3 regions of the Pseudomonas sp. AN-1 genome follow, and region 1 is predicted to be linked to each of the others. Evidence: riboswitches for the same ligand, from Rfam matches in the RefSeq annotation. Region 1 holds a riboswitch; each other region holds the start of a gene.

Region 1 (6,757 bases):
GGTGGGCGCTGGCGCTGTGGCGCGATACGCCGGGCACCTCGTTGCCCGCGAAGGGGCCGGTGCGGTACTCGGAGTCGGTGAAGCTGTACTGGCCGCCGAGGGCGAGGCGCTCGGTCAGCTGGCGGCGGGCCTCGAGCAGCAGGCCATCGCGGCGGGTCTTGTCCAGGTTGACGTTGGCGCCGGTGCCGGGACCGAAGGGGCCCGTGGCCGTGGCGTCGTACATCAGCTCGTCGTCCAGATCGAGGCGGTAGACGCTCAGCTGGTAGCGCTGCGCGCCGTCGTCCCATTCCACGCCGCCTTCCCAGGATGCGCCGGTCTGCGGCTTGAGGAACTCGACGCCGGGGCCGACGAAGCCGTTCTCGTCGACGTTGGCCCAGCGCAGCACGTCCTCGCGCTTGAGGAACACGCGGGTCTGCGCGTCGGCCTGCCAGGACAGGCCGACGCTGCTGCTGCCCTCGCGGTCGGTGTGGTTGCTGCCGGCGCTGTGGTCGCGGTCCTCGGCCTCGCTGGCGCGGTAGCCGAGGCTCAGCGTCAGGTCGTGGCCGAGCGGCTGGCTGAATTGGGTGTACCAGTCGCGCAGGGTCTGGCGGAAGTCGCTGCCCCAGGAGGCCTGGTAGTCGCTGGTGATGTGGTCGTGGCCCAGCAGCCATTCGCTGTGGCCGCGCGCCGTGTCCCAGCGGGCGGTCAGGCGCGGGCTGAAGCTTTCGATGCGAGTGCCTTGGCTGAAGCCGCCTCCGAAGAACGAGCCCACGCCATCCTGGTCGCTGTGGCTGTAGTCGAAGTTGGCGGTCCAGATCTCGTCGAGGCGCTGCTCGACGGCGAAGCGGTGCACCTGGGTATTGCTGTCGTTCCAGTCCGTGGACTGGCTCTGCTTGCGGTCGCTGCGGCGTTGGGCGAGGCTCAGCGCGCCCGGATAGAGCAGCTCGTCGTCCACCGTCTGGTACTCGTACAGCGCCCAGCCGCGGGCGTGGTCGTAGCGCAGGCGGCCGAAGGCGTTGCCGTAGTCGGCGGCGTTGTGGTCGCGGTAGTTGTCGGTGTGGCGGGCCTCGCCGCTGGCGTACACCGAGAAGCCGCCGCCGAGCTGCTGGAAGACATGGCCGCGATAGGCTTCCAGGTCGTGGCTGCCGCGGCTGGTCTCCACGTAGGCCTCGTTGCGCCGCGGCGTGCGGGTGACGATGTTGATCACCCCGCCGACCGCCTGGTCGCCGTACAGCACGGTGCCGGCGCCGCGCAGGATCTCGATGCGCTCGATGTTGGCCAGCGGCACGCTGTTGAGGTCGGCGCCGGCCATCGCCGGCTGGTTGAGGCGGCGGCCGTCGACCAGGATCAGCGTGTTGTTCACCGCGTTCTCGCCGAAGCCGCGCAGGCTGGGCGTGGCGCGGCTGCCGTCGCCGATGATGTCGCGCAGCTGCACGCCGGCCTGGCCGCGCAGCACGTCGATCAGGTTGTGGGCGCCGCTGCGCTCGATCTCGGCGCGCTTGATCACCCGCACGCTGGCCGGCGCCGGCTGCTCCAGCGGAGTGGCGCGGGTGATGACCAGGGGCGCGATGTCGTCGCTGGCCGGCTCGGCGGCCAGGGTCAGGCTCGGGGCGAGGGCCACGGCCAGCGCCAGACGGGAAAGCTTCATCAGGAAATCCTCAAAAGTGAAGGCAGACTTTCGAGGAGGGCAGAAGACAGAAACGCGCCCACAGGACGGGCGCGCGACTGACGGTGCGGCCCTCCGCAACACCTGTCGAATCCGTCGGGGCCGGTCTCCGGGCTGTCGACGCGCCGGTTCGCCTTCCCGGGACATTCCCAGTGGCTGTTGAACGGGCGTGCAGACCGAGGTCTGCGGTCGATTACCGTTGCGGGGGCAGCGCCGGCCTTGTCCGAGGACGCACCGGCTTCCCGTTTAACGCAGGCCCTAGCCTGCGCACCCTGACGAAAAGCAAAACGCCGCGCACCTTAGTGCGCGGCGTGGTGAAACTCAAGCAGCTTTCAGACGACTCGGGATGAGTTTTTCTCAAGCAGCGCCAGGCGCGCGCGCACCGCGGACTCGATGCCGGCGGCATCCAGGCCGCATTCGGCGAGCATCTCGGTCGGCTTGGCGTGCTCGACGTAGCGGTCGGGCAGGCCGAGCTGCAGCAGCGGCATGACGATGCCCTCGGCGGCGAGGAATTCGGCCACCGCGCTGCCGGCGCCGCCCATCACCGCGTTCTCCTCGACGCTCACCAGCAGCGCGTGGCTGGCGGCCAGCTCGCGTATCAGTGCGGCGTCGAGCGGCTTGACGAAGCGCATGTCGACCACCGTGGCATCGAGCTTCTCGGCCACCTCCAGCGCGGCGGCCAGCTGCACGCCGAACACCAGCAGGGCGACCTGGCCGGCGCCGTGACGACGGACCACGCCCTTGCCGATCTCGACTGCCTCCAGCGCCGGAGAGATCGGAGCGTTGGGGCCGCTGCCGCGCGGGTAGCGTACCGCCGCCGGGCCGACATGCCGGTAGCCGGTGGTCAGCAGCAGGCGCAGCTCGTTCTCGTCGCTGGGGGTCATGACGACCATGTCGGGGATGCAGCGCAGGTAGGAGAGGTCGAAGCTGCCGGCGTGGGTCGGGCCGTCCTCGCCGACCAGGCCGGCGCGGTCGATGGCGAACAGCACGTCGAGGTCCTGTACCGCGACGTCGTGGATCAGCTGGTCGTAGGCGCGCTGCAGGAAGGTCGAGTAGATCGCCACCACCGGCTTGGCGCCCTCGCAGGCCAGGCCGGCGGCGAGGGTCACCGCGTGCTGCTCGGCGATGGCGACGTCGAAGTAGCGTTCCGGGAAGCGCTCGGCGAAGGCCACCAGGTCGGAGCCTTCCTTCATCGCCGGGGTGATGCCGATCAGGCGCTCGTCGACGGCCGCCATGTCGCACAGCCACTGGCCGAACACCTCGCAGTATTTCGGTCCGCTGGCCTTGGGCGCGGCGCTGCTGCCGACCTCCAGCTTGCCGATGGCGTGATAGCCGATCGGGTCTTCCTCGGCCGGGGCGAAGCCCTTGCCCTTCTTGGTCACCACGTGGAGGAACTGCGGGCCCTTGAGTTCGCGCATCTTGCGCAGGGTGGCGATCAGGGTCGGCAGGTCGTGGCCGTCGATGGGGCCGATGTAGTTCCAGCCCAGCTCCTCGAACAGGGTGCCGGGCACCAGCATGCCCTTGGCGTGCTCCTCGGTGCGGCGGGCGATCTCCCAGGCGCCGGGGATGCGCGAGAGGATCTTCTTGCTGCCCTCGCGCATGCTGGCGTAGGTGCGGCTGGAGAGGATCTTGGTCAGGTAGTTGTTCAGGCCGCCGACGTTGCGCGAGATCGACATGTCGTTGTCGTTGAGCACCACCAGCATGTCGGCGGCGGTTTCCGAGGCGTGGTTGAGCGCCTCGAAGGCCATGCCGGCGGTCAGTGCGCCGTCGCCGATCACCGCCACGGTGCGCCGCTCGCTGCCCTGCAGACGGTTGGCCAGGGCCATGCCCAGCGCGGCGCTGATCGAGGTGCTGGAGTGGCCGACGCCGAAGGTGTCGTACGCGCTCTCACTGCGCCGCGGGAAGGCGGCCAGGCCGCCCTTCTGGCGCAGGGTCGCCATCCGCTCGCGGCGGCCGGTGAGGATCTTGTGCGGGTAGGCCTGGTGGCCGACGTCCCACACCAGACGGTCCTCGGGGGTGTGGTAGACGTGGTGCAGGGCGATGGTCAGCTCGACCACGCCCAGACCGGCGCCGAAGTGCCCGCCGGTACGCCCCACCGTGTAGAGCAGGTACTGGCGCAGCTCGTCGGCCAGGGTGTCCAGCTCGGCCTCGCTGAGGTCGCGCAGCGCGGCGGGGCTGTCGATGCGGTCGAGCAGGGGCGTGTCGGGCCGCTGGCGGGGAAACTCGTGCAGCGTCTTGGGCATCGGACGGGTTCGGCAGTCGGAAAAAGATGGGCGAGTTTACCCGAAGCGGCCGGGGTGCCCAAGCAAGCGAAGGTCGAGTGGAGCCGGCGCAGGGGGGATGGCCACCCCGTGGAAAATTCGCGCCGCGATTTTCCGCCGTGGCGGCCGGGTCCGGACCGGGGAACTCAGTGCGTGCGTGCGACTATGTAGCAGGCCAGCTGGCGCAGGGCGTCGGCGCGCTCGTCGAATGGCTGCAGGGCCGCCAGCGCCAGATCGCGCAGTTCCAGGGCGTAGGCCTTGGCGGCGTCGAGGCCGAGCAGCGCCGGGTAGGTCGGCTTGTCGTGGGCCTGGTCCTTGCCCTGGGTCTTGCCCAGGGTGGCGGTGTCGCTCTCCACGTCGAGGATGTCGTCCTGCACCTGGAAGGCCAGGCCGATGGCGCGGGCGTAGTCCTGCAGCGCGGCGAGGCTGCTGGCGTCGCTGCCGCCGCTGGCCAGGGCGCCGAGGCGCACGCTGGCCTCGATCAGCGCACCGGTCTTGTGCCGGTGCATGGTCTCCAGGGCGGTCTGGTCGAGCTGCACGCCGACCGAGCCGAGGTCGATGGCCTGGCCGCCGACCATGCCGGCCGGTCCGGCGGCGCGGGCCAGGCTGACGACCATGTCCAGGCGGGTGGCGGCATCGGCGGGGTTGCGCCCGGCGTCGGCGAGCACCTCGAAGGCCAGCGCCTGCAGGCCGTCGCCGGCGAGGATGGCGCAGGCCTCGTCGAAGGCGATGTGGGTGGTCGGCTGGCCGCGGCGCAGCTCGTCGTCGTCCATCGCCGGCAGGTCGTCGTGGACCAGCGAGTAGGCATGGATCAGCTCCACCGCGCAGGCCGCGCCGTCGGCCCGTTCGGCCGCGCCGCCGAGGGTCTCGCAGGCGGCGTAGGCGAGCAGCGGGCGCACGCGCTTGCCGCCGTTGATCACGCTGTAGCGCATGGCCCGGTAGAGGCGCTCGAGTTCGGGACGGGGAGCGACGAACAGGGCGTCGAGGGCGGCGTCGACGCGTGCCTGGCAGGCGGCCTGGTACTGCTGGAGACTCATTGCGCCTCGCCCTCCGCGTCGAAGGGGGCGGTCTGGCCGTCCTGGCCGAGGAGGATCTGCACCTTCTGCTCGGCCTGGCCCAGCGCACCCTGGCACTCGCGGGTCAGGCGGATGCCCTGCTCGAAGGCGGCCAGCGAGTCCTCGAGGGACAGCTCGCCGCTCTCCAGGCGCTCGACCAGGGTCTGCAGCTCGCTCAGCGACTGCTCGAAATCGGGGGCGGTTTTCTTGCGGGCCATGGCGGCGCTCTCGGACGGCGGAAAAACGGGCGCGACACTAGCAGAGCCGCGGCGTGTGGGCAAACGCCATCCAGGCGGCTGGGGCGCCTGTCCCGGTGCGCATGGCGCACCCTACGGAGACGGTGCGATGCGTAGGGTGCGCCGTGCGCACCATGGGCCGCTCAGCGCCCGTAGGTGGCCCAGAAGTAGTAGAGGGTCATGCCGCTGCCGACGACGATCACCAAGGCGCGCAGCCAGCGCGCCGGCAGGCGCTGGCCGAGCGCGCCGCCGGCGTAGCCGCCGAGGGTGGCGCCGGCGAGCAGCACGGCCAGTTCCGCCCAACTGACCCGGCCGGCGACGACGAAGGTCAGGCTGGCGACGCTGTAGATCACCGCCGAGATCAGGTTCTTCAGCGCGTTGGCGCGGGCCAGGGCGTGGCCCTCGATGGCGAAGGCGGCCAGCTGCAGGATGCCCATGCCGGCGCCGAAGTAGCCGCCGTAGATCGATACCAGCGAGTGGGCGCCGAGCGACAGCGGGCCGTGCGGCGGCACCGCGCTGGCGGTGCCGCGGCGGGCGGCGAGCAGGCGGCTCAGCCAGGGGCTGGCGGCGAACAGCGCAGTGGCGGCCAGCAGCAGCCAGGGAATCAGCACGCGGAATACCTCGTCGCCGCCGGCCAGCAGCAGCAGGCCGCCGCCCAGGCCGCCGGCGAGGCCGGCGGCGAGCAGCGGCCGCAGGTAGCTGCCCAGCGGGCGCAGCGAACCGCGCGCCGCCCAGGCCCCGGCGATGCTCGCTGGCCACAGGGCCACGGCGTTGGTGGCGTTGGCGGTGACCGGCGGCAGGCCGGCGGCCAGCAGTGCCGGGAAGGAGAAGAAGGTGCCGCCGCCGGCCAGGGCGTTCATGCCGCCGGCGGCCAGGCCGGCGAGCAGCAGCAGGATCAGGTCGGACAGGGGCATGGCGGGCTCCGCACAAAAATGGTGCACCAGCTTAGCAGGTAGCGGCGGTGCGGGGAGAGCGGCGCCGGGCTCAGGCGCGGGCCGGCGACTCCGCGGCGGCGCAGGCGTCGGCCGGCTGCGGGCGGCCGAACAGGTAGCCCTGCAGGCGGTGACAGCCGTTGCGGCGCAGGAAGTCGGCCTGGCGCTGGTTCTCCACGCCCTCGGCGACCACCTGCATGCCGAGCTGTTCGGCGATCACCAGGATGCCGCGCACCAGCGCCACCGACTGGCGGCAGTCGGGCAGACCGCTGACGAACTGGCGGTCGATCTTCACCCCGTCGAAGGGGAAGAACTGCAGGTAGGCCAGCGAGGCGTAGCCGGTGCCGAAGTCGTCGAGGAACAGGGTCAGGCCGGCCTGCTTGAGGGCATGCAGGGTGTCCTGCACCTGCTGGTCGGCATCCAGCAGGGTGGTCTCGGTGATCTCCAGCTCCAGGCGCTGCACCGGCGGGCGTTCCTCGGCGAGGATCGCCAGCAGCGTGCCGGCCAGGTCGGCCTGGCGGAAGTCCAGCGGCGACAGGTTGACCGCGATGCCCCAGTCGCGCCCCTCGTCCTGCCACTGGCGCAGTTGGCGGCAGGCCTGGCGGAAGATCCAGCGGGTGGCGTCGAG
Region 2 (6,757 bases), 1.6 Mb from region 1:
CATGGTGGGCGCGGATCGCCACGCGCATCGCCAGGTTGCCGGCCAGCTGCTGCAGGTACAGCTCCGGATAGCCGCCCGGCAGGTACAGGCTGTCCACCGCCGGCAGTTGCCGGTCGTCGAGCGGCGAGAAGAATACCAGCTCGGCCCCCAGCGCGCGCAGCAGGTCGAGGTTGGCCGGGTAGACGAAGGCGAAGGCGGCGTCGCGGGCCACGCCGATGCGCACGCCGCGCAGCAGCGGCGAGTGGCCGAGCGACTCGGGCGCGGCGAGCTCGACCGGTGCCGGCAGCTCGAGAGAAGCGCTGGCCGCTAGGCTGGCGGCGGCGGCGTCCAGACGGGCGTCGAGGTCCTCCAGCTCGGCGGCCTGCACCAGTCCCAGGTGGCGGCTGGGCAGCTCGATGGCGGCGTCGCGCGGCAGCGCGCCGAACCAGCTCAGGTGCGCCGGCAGGCAGTCGCGCAGGATCTCGCCATGGCGCGCGCTGCCGACCCGGTTGGCCAGCACGCCGGCGAACGGCAGGTCGCTCTGGTAGCTGGCCAGGCCGTGGGCGATGGCGGCGAAGGTCTGCGCCATGGCCGAGCCGTCGATCACCGCCAGCACCGGCACGCCGAAGCGCCGCGCCAGGTCGGCGGCCGAGGGCGTGCCGTCGAACAGGCCCATCACCCCCTCGATGAGGAGCAGGTCGGCTTCGCCGGCGGCCTGCCACAGCCGCCGCCGGCACTCCTCCTCGCCGACCAGCCAGAGGTCCAGCGCATCCACCGGCGCGCCGCAGGCGCGGGCGAGAATCATCGGGTCGAGGAAGTCCGGCCCGCACTTGAACACCCGCACGCGCCGGCCCTGGTTGACGTGGTGGCGGGCCAGCGCGGCAGTGACGGTGGTCTTGCCCTGCCCGGAGGCGGGAGCGGCGATCAGCAGCGCGGGACAGTGGCGCACGTCCATCAGAACTCCACTCCCTTCTGCGCCTTCACCCCGGCCTGGAAGGCGTGCTTGACCAGGCCGATCTCGCTGACCGTGTCGGCCGCCTCGATCAGCCCGGCCGGCGCACCGCGGCCGGTGACCACCACGTGCTGCAGCGGCGGGCGCGCGGCGATATCCGCCAGCACGCGCTCCAGCGACAGGTAGCCGTACTTGAGGGCGATGTTCAGCTCGTCGAGCACCACCAGGGCGATCTGCGGGTCCCGCAGCAACGCGCGGGCCACCGCCCAGGCCTCTTCGGCTTTCTCGATGTCGCGCTGGCGGTCCTGGGTCTCCCAGGTGAAGCCCTCGCCCATCACGAAGTAGCGCACCTCCTCGGGGAAGCGGCGGAAGAAGGCTTCCTCGCCGGTGCTCGCCGCGCCCTTGATGAACTGCACCACGCCGGCCCTGAGGCCGTGGCCGAGGGTGCGCGCCAGCATGCCGAAGGCGGCGCTGCTCTTGCCCTTGCCGTTGCCGGTGTTGACCAGCAGCAGGCCGCGCTCGGCACTGGCCTCGGCGATCTTGGCGTCGACCACCGCCTTCTTGCGCTGCATGCGCGCCTTGTGGCGCTCGTCGCGCGCCAGTTCGTCCTGAGTGCTCATCGGCTCGCCTCCACGCCACGGGCCTGCTTCCAGGCATGAGCGGCGGCCAGCAGCAGCGCGGCCGCGCCGACGTACAGGGCCAGCGCCTGCAGCGACTGCGGGTAGTAGGTGGCGATGCGCGGCAGGAAGCCGGCCAGGGTCGCCTCGGGGTAGCGACCGGAGAAGAACCAGAAGCCGCCGCTGGACAGCAGGTGGCAGGCGAAGCTGGAGGCGAGCAGGCAGGACAGCAGGCGCGGCGGCGCCGCGAGGTCGTCGCGGTGCCAGCCGGCATAGACCCGGCCGCCGAACCACAGCGCAGCGTAGGCCGGCAGCAGCAGCCAGTAGGCCGGGGTCACGCACCAGTTGCTCGCCCCGCCCCAGGTCACGGCGACGAGATCGAGGGCAACCGCCTCGAGGAACAGCGCCGGGAAGGCCAGGCGCGCCGGCAGCAGCACGCCGGCGAGGAAGAACACCGCCCAAGAGGCGCTGGGCAGGTTGAGGTCGCCGAAATGGTGGCCGCGGGTCATGGCCAGCAGTGCGGCCAGGACGATGCCGATGGCCAGGCGGCTGCGGGGGGAAAGGTCGAGCATGGTGGAACTCCTCGGGTAGATGGCATCGGATGGTGTAGCTGGCGCTGCAAAATGTCGGCGCCGTGCTGGGTTTACAACAGCTGCGGGGAAAACCTCTGCCCTGCCAGCGCCCCTGTCTCAGAGCGCCTGGTAGCGCACTGTGAAGTACACCGCCTGGCCCGGCTGGTTGTAGCCGGCGGCGGTCTGGTAGTCGGCGTCGAGCAGGTTGCTCACCCGCGCCTGCAGGCGCCACTCGTCGTCGAGGCGGTACTCGCCGCGCAGGTCGAGGCTGGCGTAGCCGGACAGTTCGGTCTGGTTTTCCAGATCGTCGTAGGCCGAGTCCCGCGCGTAGAGCGTGCCGCCCACGCTGAAACGGCCGAAGGCGCGGTCGACGTCGAGGTTGAAGGTCTGCCCGGGGCGCCGGCTGAGATCCTTGCCGTAGTAGGCAATGCCGGAGCGGCTGGAGCGCCTGGAGCGGTTTTCGGCGTCCATCAGGCTGTAACCGGCAGTCCATTCCCAACCGCGCAGGTCGCTGCCGACCTGCAGTTCGAGGCCGCGGATGCGCGCCTCGTCGACCCCTTGCGCCAGGCTTGCACCGTTGACGCGCACGCTGCTGATCAGATCGTCGACACGGGTCCGGTACACGCTGGCCGTCCAGTGCCCCCAGCCGGGGCTGCCGTTCAGCCCCAGCTCGACAGTCCGCGATTTCTCCGCATCCAGCGCGGGGTTGCCGTAGCCGGGGTAGTACAGCTCGTTGAAGGTCGGCGCCTTGAAGGCCGTGCCGTAGCTGGCATGGACGCGCAGCGTCGGGCCCAGGGCGTAACCCCAGGCGGCGCTGCCGGTATCGTGATCGCCGAACTGCTGGTTGTCGTCGCGGCGCAGCGCCAGCTGCCAGTCGTGACGCCCCGACCCGCCGAGGTACTGGGCGAAGTAGCCGTCATTGTCGCGCGAGTCCTCGGCGTAGCGCCTGGTGCTGTCGATCTCGTCGTGCTGATGGTCGACGCCCAGCACCAGGGTATGGCCCGCGGCCAGGGTCACGTCGCTCTGCCAGGACAGTGAGTCGCGACGGGTGTCGTAACGCGAATTGAAGCCACCGTCCTCGAAGGCGTCCGACCGGTCCTCGCTGCGCCCGGCCTGCAGGGTCACCAGCCAGGACTCGAGCGGGGCAAGGCGTGCGCGCAGGCCGGCGACCTTCTGCACCCCCTCGGTATAGGCGTCCTCGCCCGTGGTACTGTCGAAATCGTTGTGCGACTCGGCCTGCAGGAAGCTGCCGTCCAGTTCCAGGCCGTTGGCGAAGCGGTGGCCGGCGCGCAAGGAGCCGGACAGGTTGCGGTAGCCGTCGCTGTCGTCCTCGTAGCCGCTGGCGCCGCGCGGCTTGACGTTGATGCCGTCGGTGTCGCTGGACGAGACGCCGAGGCTGAACCAGCTCGCACCGGAGCGCCCGGACAGCCCGGCGCTGCCGCTGTGACTGTCGTGGGTGCCCGTGCCCGCCGAGAGGAACGGCCGCAGGCCGGCGCCGCCGTCCCGGCGCGTGAAGATCTGGATCACCCCGCCGATGGCTTCCGAACCGTACAGGCTGGAGCGCGGACCTCGGACGATCTCGATGCGCTCGATCAGCTCCACCGGCAGATCCTGGAAGGCGGCACTGCCGCTGGTGGCCGAACCGACCTTGATGCCGTCGATCAGCACCAGCACGTGGTCGGACTCGGTGCCGCGCAGGAACAGCGAGCTGCTCTTGCCCGGGCCGCCGTTGTTGGCCAGCGTCACGCCCGGCACGCCGCGCAGCAGCTCGGGCAGCGAGGCGGCCTGGCGGCGCTCGATTTCGGTGCGCTCGATCACCGTCACGGAGGCCAGTGCGTCGCTGGCCGTCTGCGTCGTGCGGCTGGCAGTCACCAGCAGGGGCTCGACCGACAGCGCTTCGTGCGCCAGGACGGGAATGGAGGAAAGACTACACAGCACGACGATTGTCGGCCGCAGAAGGGCATGTCTCATCGATCACTCTCTGCATCGCGCTCACCCGCGCGATTGGCTTGCGAAGGCATGCAGAGGACCGGACGACGAACGGACAGCAGGACACGCAGGCCGCCCACCCGACGGGTAGCGCCCTCCGCGATACCGTGGATGCGACAGGCCGGTCTCCGGGCTTGCGAGCGGAACCCGAGGGTTCCCGAATCCACGCCTTCCCGTGTCTGGACACAGTGGCCTGGCAGTTGGCGGACGCCTCTGGAGCGTCGCGCATCTGCCGGTGTGGCTTCTCGACTCGCCTACCGTTGCGGGGGCAGCGCCGGCTTGGTATCAAAATTGCAATGAAAAATCATTACATATACGCACCGGCTTCCCTGTTTCACCCCTCCGAGTCTGGACTGGGGGGCACCTGAAGCAGGTGGCGCAGGTTAGAGACTTGCCGGACGGGCGTCAAACTTTCCGCCCCTCCCGCGCGACTCTCCCGGCCTGAAGCGGAATTGCCAAACAGTTCACAAAACCGAGGCTTCGCGACAAAGCCCACAAGCGGACTATGGCCTTTACTGCGACATCGTGATACTGAAAGCCCACGCACCTTCGCGTGGGGCTTACAGAACAAACCACTAAAAGTAAGTCGAAACGTTTACAGCAAGGATAACCTTCATGGGATTCGTCATTTCCTGGTCGCCCGAGTACGCCACGGGCATCGATATCATCGACGAGCAGCACAAGCGCATCTTCGAATATCTGTCCGAGATCGATCACGCCATCAAGGCCCAGTCGACCAGCGAGGTCGAGTACGTGATCAAGGCCCTGCTCGACTACGCCATCTCGCACAACACCTTCGAGGAAAGCCTGATGGAAAAGGCCGGCTATCCGATGCTGGACGCCCACCATCAGGTGCATGAAGCCTTCAAGACCCGCGCCGAAGCCTACGGCCAGCGCCTGAGCAACGGCGAAGACCACTTCCGCCTGGCCCGCGAAGTGCGCACCGACATCGGCCTGTGGCTGACCAACCACATCAAGCGTGACGACAAGCACTACGTGCCCTTCGTCAAGAAGAGCCTGGACGGCGGCTTCGTGTCGCGCATGCTCGGCAAGTTCTTCGGCTGATCGCCTTGGCGGCGATCGACCAGGCCTGCAGGCCGGCTACCAGACCGGACCTGCAGCGCAGGCAGTAGCAGTCCCCGATAACAACAATAAAAGAGACGAACACCCATGCCATCCAGCCAACTCCGGCCTGCCATACACATCCACACCTCCAGGGGAGGCCTGACTCAGGGAACGAGCAACAACCCCAGCACCTGATATCCATCCAACCGCACGGACCACGAGGACGTGCGTGCCCGGTCAGGCTGACGCCTGTCACCGATGGCTACCGGCGAGCAGGACGAGCGCCGGCGGAAGATATGCAGGGCACCACGCCAGCGCGATTCAAACGTTCACAGGACAAGGGATCTACGCCATGAGCTTTGTCATTTCCTGGACAGCAGAATTCGAAACCGGCATCGATATCATCGATGAGCAGCACAAGCGCATCTTCGAGTATCTGGAGGAGATCGACCACGCGATCAAGACGCGCAACGCCGACGAAGTCGAGCACGTCATCAAGTCGCTGATCGACTATGCCATCTCCCACAACACCTTCGAGGAGAGCCTGATGGCCAAGGCCGGCTACCCGATGCTGGAGGCCCATCACCAGGTGCACGAGGCCTTCAAGGCCCGCGCCCACGCCTACCACGAGCGCCTGGGCAAGGGCGAGGAAACCTTCCGGGTGGCCAAGGAAGTGCGCACCGACATCGGCCTGTGGCTGACCAACCACATCAAGCGCGACGACAAGCACTACGTGTCCTTCGTCAAGCGCAACATCGAAGGCGGCTTCGTCGCCCGCATGCTCGGCAAGTTCTTCGGCTGATCGCCACAAAGGTCCAGCAGACAAGAGGGCCGGTCGCGAGACCGGCCCCTTCGTTCAGACAGGCATAGCCTCAGTTGGCGACCAGCCGCTCGCGATTCTTCTCCAGCGTCGCCGCACCGATGCCCTTCACTTCCAGCAACTCGTCCACCGAGGTGAACGCGCCGTTGGCCTCGCGATACTCGACGATGGCGCGGGCCTTGGCCTCGCCGATGCCGTTCAGCTCGCGCGCCAGGGTTTCCGCGTCGGCGCTGTTCAGATCGACCTTGGCCAGCGGCGCTTCGGCCGTCGCCTGAACCGCCACCGACGGGGCGGCAGACGCCGGTGCCTCGGCAGCCGAGGCCAGCGTGGAGAATCCGGTGAGCAGGGCGAACAGCAGGGAGGAAACACGCAGTTTCGACATGATCGACACTCCTTGTGTCAGTGACGGGGTACCGCCGCGATCCTGGCGGCCCATCGACACTAGGCCATGGCAACGCAATCGCCAATAACCCATGCGACATGAAGGGCCTTTTTTTGCAGCGGGGCGACGCAGTCGACATTTGCCGCACACCGCGCGCGTTCAGGAGGCAGGGGAACGCCGCCGGTAGCGCACCTGCGGGTGGTTGCCGACGCGGCGCACCTCGAACAGGTCGATGGCGGCGAACAGGTCGATCAGCCGCGAATAGCCGTAGTTGCGCGGCTCGAAGGAGGCCTGGTTGGCAATGCGCGAGCCGACCAGGCCGAGCGGCGCCCAGCCATCGTCGTCGGCGGCGTACAGCACCGCGTTGCGCAGCAGGTTCAT
Region 3 (6,757 bases), 2.2 Mb from region 1:
ATGGAGGCCTTCGCCCTGGAGAGCCACCAGCGCGCCCTGAGCGCCATCGCCGCCGGACGCTTCACCCGCGAGATCGTCCCGCTGGAAGGCGTCTGGTACGACGAGACGCCGCGCGAGACCACCCTGGAGAAGATGGCCAGCCTGGAGCCGGTGGGCGCGGAATACCCGTCGATCACCGCCGCAGTGTCCAGCCAGACCTGCGACGCCTCGGCGGCGCTGCTGGTGGTCTCCGAGGCGGCGCTCAAGCGCTACGGCCTGACCCCGCGGGCGCGCATCCACCACCTCAGCGTGCGTGGCGACGACCCGATCTGGCACCTCACCGCGCCGATCGAGGCGACCCGCCACGCCCTGAAGAAGGCCGGCATGACGATGAACGACATCGACCGGGTGGAGATCAACGAGGCCTTCGCCTCGGTGGTGATGGCCTGGGCCAAGGAGCTGGACTACGACCCGGCGCGCACCAACGCCAACGGCGGCGCCATCGCCCTCGGCCACCCGCTGGGCGCCACCGGCGCGCGGCTGATGACCACGCTGCTGCACGAGCTGGAGCGCAGCGGCGGCCGCTACGGCCTGCAGACCATGTGCGAAGGCGGCGGCCAGGCCAACGTGACCATCATCGAAAGGCTGTAACTCCGCGTGATCGTGCCCACGCTCCAGCGTGGGCATGCAGCCCGGGCCGCTCTGCGGCCACGGGCGCGGAGCGCCCGCCCAAGGGCTCCCACGCAGGAGCGTGGGAGCCATCCAGATCAGGAATGGGGCGTCGACTGCTGACGCGAACATTAGAGAACAAGGACAACAAACCATGGCTATCTGTGCAGGAAGAACCGTGATCATCACCGGCGCCGGCGGCGGGCTGGGCCGCGCCTACGCGCTGGCCTTCGCCGCCGAGGGCGCCAACGTGGTGGTCAACGACATCCGTCAAGCCGCCGCCGACGACGTCGCCGGCGAGATCCGCGCCGCCGGCGGCCAGGCCATCGCCAACGCCGACGACATCACCCGCCTGGAAAGCGCCCAGCGCATCGTCGACGCCGCCCTGGCGGCCTTCGGCGAGGTGCACGTGCTGGTCAACAACGCCGGCATCCTGCGCGACCGCATGTTCCTCAGCCTCAGCGAGGAGGACTGGGACCTGGTCATGCAGGTGCACCTCAAGGGCCACTTCTGCCTGGCCAACATCCTCGCCCGCCGCTGGCGCGACCAGGCCAAGGCCGGCCAGCCGGTGGATGCGCGCATCATCAACACCAGCTCCGGCGCCGGCCTGCAGGGTTCGGTGGGGCAGTCCAACTACTCGGCGGCCAAGGGCGGCGTCGCCGCGCTGACCCTGGTGCAGGCCGCGGAACTCGCCCGCTACGGCATCACCGCCAACGCCCTGGCCCCGGCGGCGCGCACGGCGATGACCGAGAGCGCCATGGCCGAGGTGGTGAAGAAGCCCGAGGACGGCAGCTTCGACCTGTGGGCGGCGGAGAACGTCGCGCCGCTGGTGGTCTGGCTGGGCAGCGAGCAGTCGCGCCACGTCACCGGCCAGGTGTTCGAGAGCCAGGGCGGGCGCATCTCCCTCGGTGACGGTTGGCGCACCGGGGTGACCCGCGACAAGGGCGCGCGCTGGCTGCCCGAGGAGATCGGCCCGGTGGTCGACGAAATCCTCGCCGAAGCGCCCAAGGCGCAGAAGGTCTGGGGGACCTGAGGGAGCGGTGAATGTCGCGACGCCTCGGCCTGGTGGCCGGGGCGTTGTCCATTTTGGCCTGGAGAACATGCATGGATTGGTTGAGACGACAGACAGTGGGCACCAAGCTGGTCTGTGGATTTTTTCTGGTATCGCTGATCGGCGCCTTCGTCGGTCTGCAGGGGATTCTCAAGGCTGCGCAGCTCAAGGAACTGGCGTCCCTGATGTACGAGCGCGAGGCTGCCGGCCTGCGCTATGCCGGCGAAGCGAACAGCCAGTTCCTGGCCGCGGCCTCGGCCATTCGCAGCGCGATCCTGACGGCGTCGATCGAGGAGCGGCAGGAGTATCTGAGCGAGCTGAATGAACATCTGGAGCTGGTACGCAGCGAGATGGCCAGGGCCGGAGAAACCTTCGTCAGCGAGGATGACAAGACCCGGCTCGGCTATCTGCTGGAGGTGCAGGCGGAATTCGAGCAGAACATCAAGGATGTGGTCCGCCGCCTCGATGGCGAAGATGTGCCCTATCCGCGCTCCTCGACCGAATACCTGCTCACTTCCATACGCCCGGTTGCCGACCAGGCCACCGAGATGATGACCCAGCTGGTCGAGAGCAAGATGGGCAACGCCGCCGAACTCAGCCATCAGACCGACGAGATCTACGCCGACATCCGTCTGCTGATGATCGGCCTGACCGCCGCCGGTCTGCTGGCCGGTGTGCTGATCGGCGTGCTCCTGACCCGCGGCCTGACCCGCCAGCTGGGCGGCGAGCCGGCCGCGGTGGCCGACCTGGCGACCAGCATCGCCAATGGCGATCTCACCGCGCGCATCGACATGTCGCGGGCGCTGCCGGGCAGCGTGACCTACGCGATGCAGCGGATGCAGGGCTCGCTGACCGAACTGGTCGGTTCGGTGCGCGCCAGCAGCGAGAGCATCGCCAGCGGCTCGGCGCAGATCGCCAGAGGCAACGTCGACCTGTCGGCGCGTACCGAGCAGCAGGCGGCCTCCCTGGCGCAGACGGCGGCCAGCATGGAGGAGCTGACCGCCACGGTGCAGCAGAATGCCGACAACGCCCGCCAGGCCCATGCGCTGGCCAACAACGCCTCGCGCACCGCGGAGCAAGGGCGCGTGGTGGTGCACCGGGTGGTCGAGACCATGCAGGGCATCACCGACAGCTCGCAGCGCATCGCCAGCATCATCAACGTGATCGACTCGATCGCCTTCCAGACCAACATCCTCGCCCTCAACGCCTCGGTGGAAGCGGCGCGCGCCGGCGAGGAAGGCCGCGGCTTCGCGGTGGTGGCCGGCGAGGTGCGCAACCTGGCCAGTCGCTCGGCCTCCGCGGCGAACGACATCAAGGCCTTGATCGAGGAGTCCACGCGGCGGGTCGAGGATGGCTCGCAACTGGTCGAGCAGGCCGGCCGGACCATGGCCGAGGTGGTCGGCGCCGTGCGCCGGGTCACCGACATCATCGACGAGATCTCCGCCGCCTCCCAGGAGCAGAGCCAAGGCATCGCCCAGGTCAACGCCGCCGTCGCGCAGATGGAACAGGTGACCCAGCAGAACGCCGCACTGGTGCAGGAGGCGTCCACCGCGTCGCTCTCGCTGGCCGACCAGGCGCAGACGCTGCAGGAGGCGGTGGCGGTGTTCCGCCTGGGTGACGCGCCGCCGCAGCCGGATGCGCTGCCGCCGCGCGAGCTTTCCCAGCGCGAAGTGATGGCGCCGGCAGCGTCGGCCAGGGCGGGCGGCGTCAGGGAAGAGGCCTGGGAGACGTTCTGAGCGGCAGCCGGCGAGCGCCGGGAAGGTCGGCTGCGGTTGACTTCAGAAAGGCGCCGTAACCTGCACTACTGCCGAGTACAGCGATGAGTCGGCGAATTCCTCGGCGGTCAGCACCCGGCCGACCAGGATCAGCGCAGTGCGCCGGAAGTCCTTTTCGGCGACCCTGGCGACGATGTCGGCCAGGGTGCCCTGCACCCAGTCCTGGTCCGGCCAACTGGCCCGGTGCACCACCGCGACGGGGCAGTCGGCGCCGTAATGGGGCAGCAGTTCCTCGACGATCTGCGGCAGCTGGCGCACGCCCAGGTGGATGGCCATGGTCGCGCCGTGGCGGGCCAGATCGCCGAGCTGCTCGCCTTCCGGCATCTGCGTCTTGCTGGCGTAGCGGGTGAGGATCAGCGTCTGCGACACCTCGGGCAGGGTCAGCTCGCAGCCGAGCAGGGCGGCGCAGGCGGCGGTGGCGGTGACGCCGGGGACGATCTGGTAGGGAATGCCCAGGCGGCGCAGGTGACGGATCTGCTCGCCGATGGCGCCGTACAGCGACGGGTCGCCGGAATGCACCCGCGCCACGTCCTCGCCGCGCCCGTGGGCTTCGGCCAGCAGGTCAACGATTTGCGCCAGCTCCAGCTCGGCGGTATTCACCACGGTATGGGCGCCGTGGCCCTCCAGTACCGCTGCGGGCACCAGCGAGCCGGCATAGAGGATCACCGGGCAGCTGCGGATCAGCCGCTGGCCGCGCACGGTGATGAGGTCCGGATCGCCGGGGCCGGCGCCGATGAAGAAGACGGTCATGCAGGCTCCTGTCTGGCACGCGCCAGGGCGAAGGTGGCGTTGGCGCTGCGCCGCTTGGCGATCAGCAGTTCGGCGGACGCTCCGCCCAGCGCCTCGGCGAGCGCCAGGGCGCTGGCCTCGGCCACCCCGGCGCAGCCGGTGGTGCGCCGGGCGGCCTCGGAACGGCTGGTCAGTCGAGGCTCGTACTCCCGCAATTGCTCCACGCAGAGGCCGTGCAGCGGCAGGCCAAACTGCCCGGCCAGGGCGGCGAGGCCCGGCTCGGCGAGCTTGCCGTCGAGACTGGCCAGAGCGTGCAGATCTCCGACGTTCAGCCCGCGTTCGCGCAAGCTGTCCTCCAAAAGCCTGTGCAGCTCCTCGACGCTACAATTGCGGCGGCAGCCGAAACCGGCGACCAACAGCCGGGCAGGGCGGGGCTCCGCGGAGGAGGGGGTATGTGCTGCGGACATGGAAGTTGGCCGATCAGGCTCGCCGGATCGCGGCAGAGGGTGGTTTTTCGATGGCGGTCGCTCAGGCGGAACGCTTTTTTACAACAGCATGCCGCCGCGCACGGCGTCAATCGCGCGACCGCCGTTGGGCATGGCGTAGGGTAGAAGTCTCGCGCAGCGATCTTCTCCCAAGTCTCCGGCACCAACACTCCCGGTAGGCATCCCCGGCCGCCGCCATTGACCGCCGCGCGCACCCTGCGTAGCCTTGCGGCCCCGAGGTTCTCCGGTCTGGGCCGGAGCTAAGAGGGAACGCGGTGCAACACCGCGGCTGCCCCCGCAACTGTAAACGGTACGAATCCCCTCACGACGCCACTGCTCACGCGGGAAGGCGAGGGGACGGCGCCAAGGCGCCCACCGTGAGCCAGGAGACCTGCCTCGAAGGAAGCGCCCCGCCTCGCGGAGCGTTTCCGGACCTTCACGACAACCGGGCGGGGTGATCCGGTGGCGAATCCGACCGACCGGTGCGCGTGCGTCCGGTGGCGTCTCGTCATGCCCCCGCCAGCCAGGCAGGGCCGCGCATGAAATCCTTGAGCAAACTTCCCGTCACCATCGTCACCGGCTTCCTCGGCGCCGGCAAGACCACCCTGCTGCGCCATATGCTCGACAACGCCCAGGGCCGGCGCATCGCGGTGATCGTCAACGAATTCGGCGAACTGGGCATCGACGGCGAGATCCTCAAGCAGTGCGCCATCGGCTGCAGCGAGGAGGAGGCGCTCGGCCGCGTCTTCGAGCTGGCCAACGGCTGCCTGTGCTGCACCGTGCAGGAAGAGTTCTTCCCGGTGATGCGCGAGCTGGTGGCGCGCCGCCACGATCTTGACCACATCCTCATCGAAACCAGCGGCCTCGCGCTGCCCAAACCGCTGGTGCAGGCCTTCAACTGGCCGGAAATCCGCAACGCCTGCACCGTCGACGCGGTGGTCACCGTGGTCGACAGCCCGGCGGTGGCCGCCGGCACCTTCGCCGCCTTCCCCGAGCAGGTCGACGCGCAGCGCCGCGCCGATCCCAACCTCGACCATGAATCGCCGCTGCACGAGCTGTTCGAGGACCAGCTGGCCTGCGCCGACCTGGTGGTGCTCAACAAGACCGACCTGCTCGCCGACGCCGCGCTGGCCGCGGTGCGCGCCGAGGTCGCCGAGGAGCTGCCGCCGGCGGTGAAGATCGTCGAGGCGCAGCAGGGCCGCTTGCCGCTGGACGTGCTGCTGGGCATCGGCGCCGAGGCCGAGCTGCACATCGACGCCCGCCCCGGCCACCACGACCACGGCGATGGCGAGGACCACGACCACGACGAGTTCGACGCCTTCGGCGTCGAGCTGCCGGAAGTCGACGAGCGCCTGCTGCTCGCCACGCTCGCCGAGCTGGTGCAGCGTCACGCCGTGCTGCGGGTGAAAGGCTTCGTCGCCGTGCCGGGCAAGGCCATGCGCCTGCTGGTGCAGGGCGTCGGCCAGCGCTTCGACCGCCACTTCGAGCGCGCCTGGCGCGAAGGCGAAGCGCGCGCCACCCGCCTGGTGATCATCGGCCAGGCGCTGGACGCCGCGGTGATCGACGCCGAGCTGCGCGCCGCGCTGACCCGCTGAACGCATGCACCTCCTGCGCACCCAGCCCGGTGGCTTCGTCCCCGACGACAGCATCGCCGACCTCGGCCAGACCCCGGCCGAGCTGGTGATCCTCTGCAGCGGCGACTCCAACCTGACGCTGCTGGCCGCGGCCGCCGGCGAACTGGGCGGCGACTATCCGAGCCTGCGCCTGGCCAACCCCGCCCAGCTGCGCAACCACGCCTCGGTCGACCTTTACGTCGAGGACGTGCTGCGCCATGCGCGGCTGATCCTGCTCTCGCTGCACGGCGGGGTGGGCTACTGGCGCTACGGCATCGAGCGGCTGGTCGAGCTGGGCGAGGCCGGCGCCATCCTGATCCTGGTGCCCGGCGACGACCGTCCCGACCCGGAGCTGACCCGCCTGAGCACGGTATCCGCCGCGGACGCCGAACGCGCCTGGCAGTACCTGCGCCAGGGCGGGCTGGACAACGCCCGCCAGCTGTATCGCTTCCTCGC

Evidence for each region. Region 1 has a riboswitch for cobalamin ahead of SK095_RS13780 (TonB-dependent receptor). Riboswitches for the same ligand answer to the same signal wherever they lie in the genome.
Region 2: linked by a shared signal. The riboswitch ahead of btuB (TonB-dependent vitamin B12 receptor) and the one ahead of SK095_RS13780 (TonB-dependent receptor) in region 1 are both predicted to bind cobalamin.
Region 3: linked by a shared signal. The riboswitch ahead of cobW (cobalamin biosynthesis protein CobW) and the one ahead of SK095_RS13780 (TonB-dependent receptor) in region 1 are both predicted to bind cobalamin.

What each region holds. Positions count from the first base shown of each region.
Region 1 is NZ_CP139195.1:2,936,406-2,943,162, reverse strand. It holds gene SK095_RS13780 (TonB-dependent receptor) at 1-1,627, opposite strand, end outside; cobalamin riboswitch at 1,728-1,935, opposite strand; gene dxs (1-deoxy-D-xylulose-5-phosphate synthase) at 1,978-3,888, opposite strand; gene ispA ((2E,6E)-farnesyl diphosphate synthase) at 4,053-4,943, opposite strand; gene SK095_RS13765 (exodeoxyribonuclease VII small subunit) at 4,940-5,179, opposite strand; gene SK095_RS13760 (sulfite exporter TauE/SafE family protein) at 5,341-6,111, opposite strand; gene SK095_RS13755 (putative bifunctional diguanylate cyclase/phosphodiesterase) at 6,182-6,757, opposite strand, start outside.
Region 2 is NZ_CP139195.1:4,567,295-4,574,051, reverse strand. It holds gene SK095_RS21520 (cobyrinate a,c-diamide synthase) at 1-934, opposite strand, end outside; gene cobO (cob(I)yrinic acid a,c-diamide adenosyltransferase) at 934-1,551, opposite strand; gene SK095_RS21510 (hypothetical protein) at 1,548-2,120, opposite strand; gene btuB (TonB-dependent vitamin B12 receptor) at 2,238-4,091, opposite strand; cobalamin riboswitch at 4,211-4,492, opposite strand; gene SK095_RS21500 (bacteriohemerythrin) at 4,725-5,174, shown strand; gene SK095_RS21495 (bacteriohemerythrin) at 5,527-5,976, shown strand; gene SK095_RS21490 (ComEA family DNA-binding protein) at 6,047-6,376, opposite strand; gene SK095_RS21485 (NYN domain-containing protein) at 6,536-6,757, opposite strand, start outside.
Region 3 is NZ_CP139195.1:764,915-771,671, reverse strand. It holds gene SK095_RS03425 (acetyl-CoA C-acetyltransferase) at 1-630, shown strand, start outside; gene SK095_RS03420 (SDR family oxidoreductase) at 803-1,681, shown strand; partial or broken gene SK095_RS21690 (MCP four helix bundle domain-containing protein) at 1,693-2,307, shown strand; gene SK095_RS03415 (methyl-accepting chemotaxis protein) at 2,338-3,435, shown strand; gene cobM (precorrin-4 C(11)-methyltransferase) at 3,478-4,224, opposite strand; gene SK095_RS03405 (cobalamin biosynthesis protein) at 4,221-4,670, opposite strand; cobalamin riboswitch at 4,909-5,102, shown strand; gene cobW (cobalamin biosynthesis protein CobW) at 5,228-6,283, shown strand; gene cobN (cobaltochelatase subunit CobN) at 6,288-6,757, shown strand, end outside.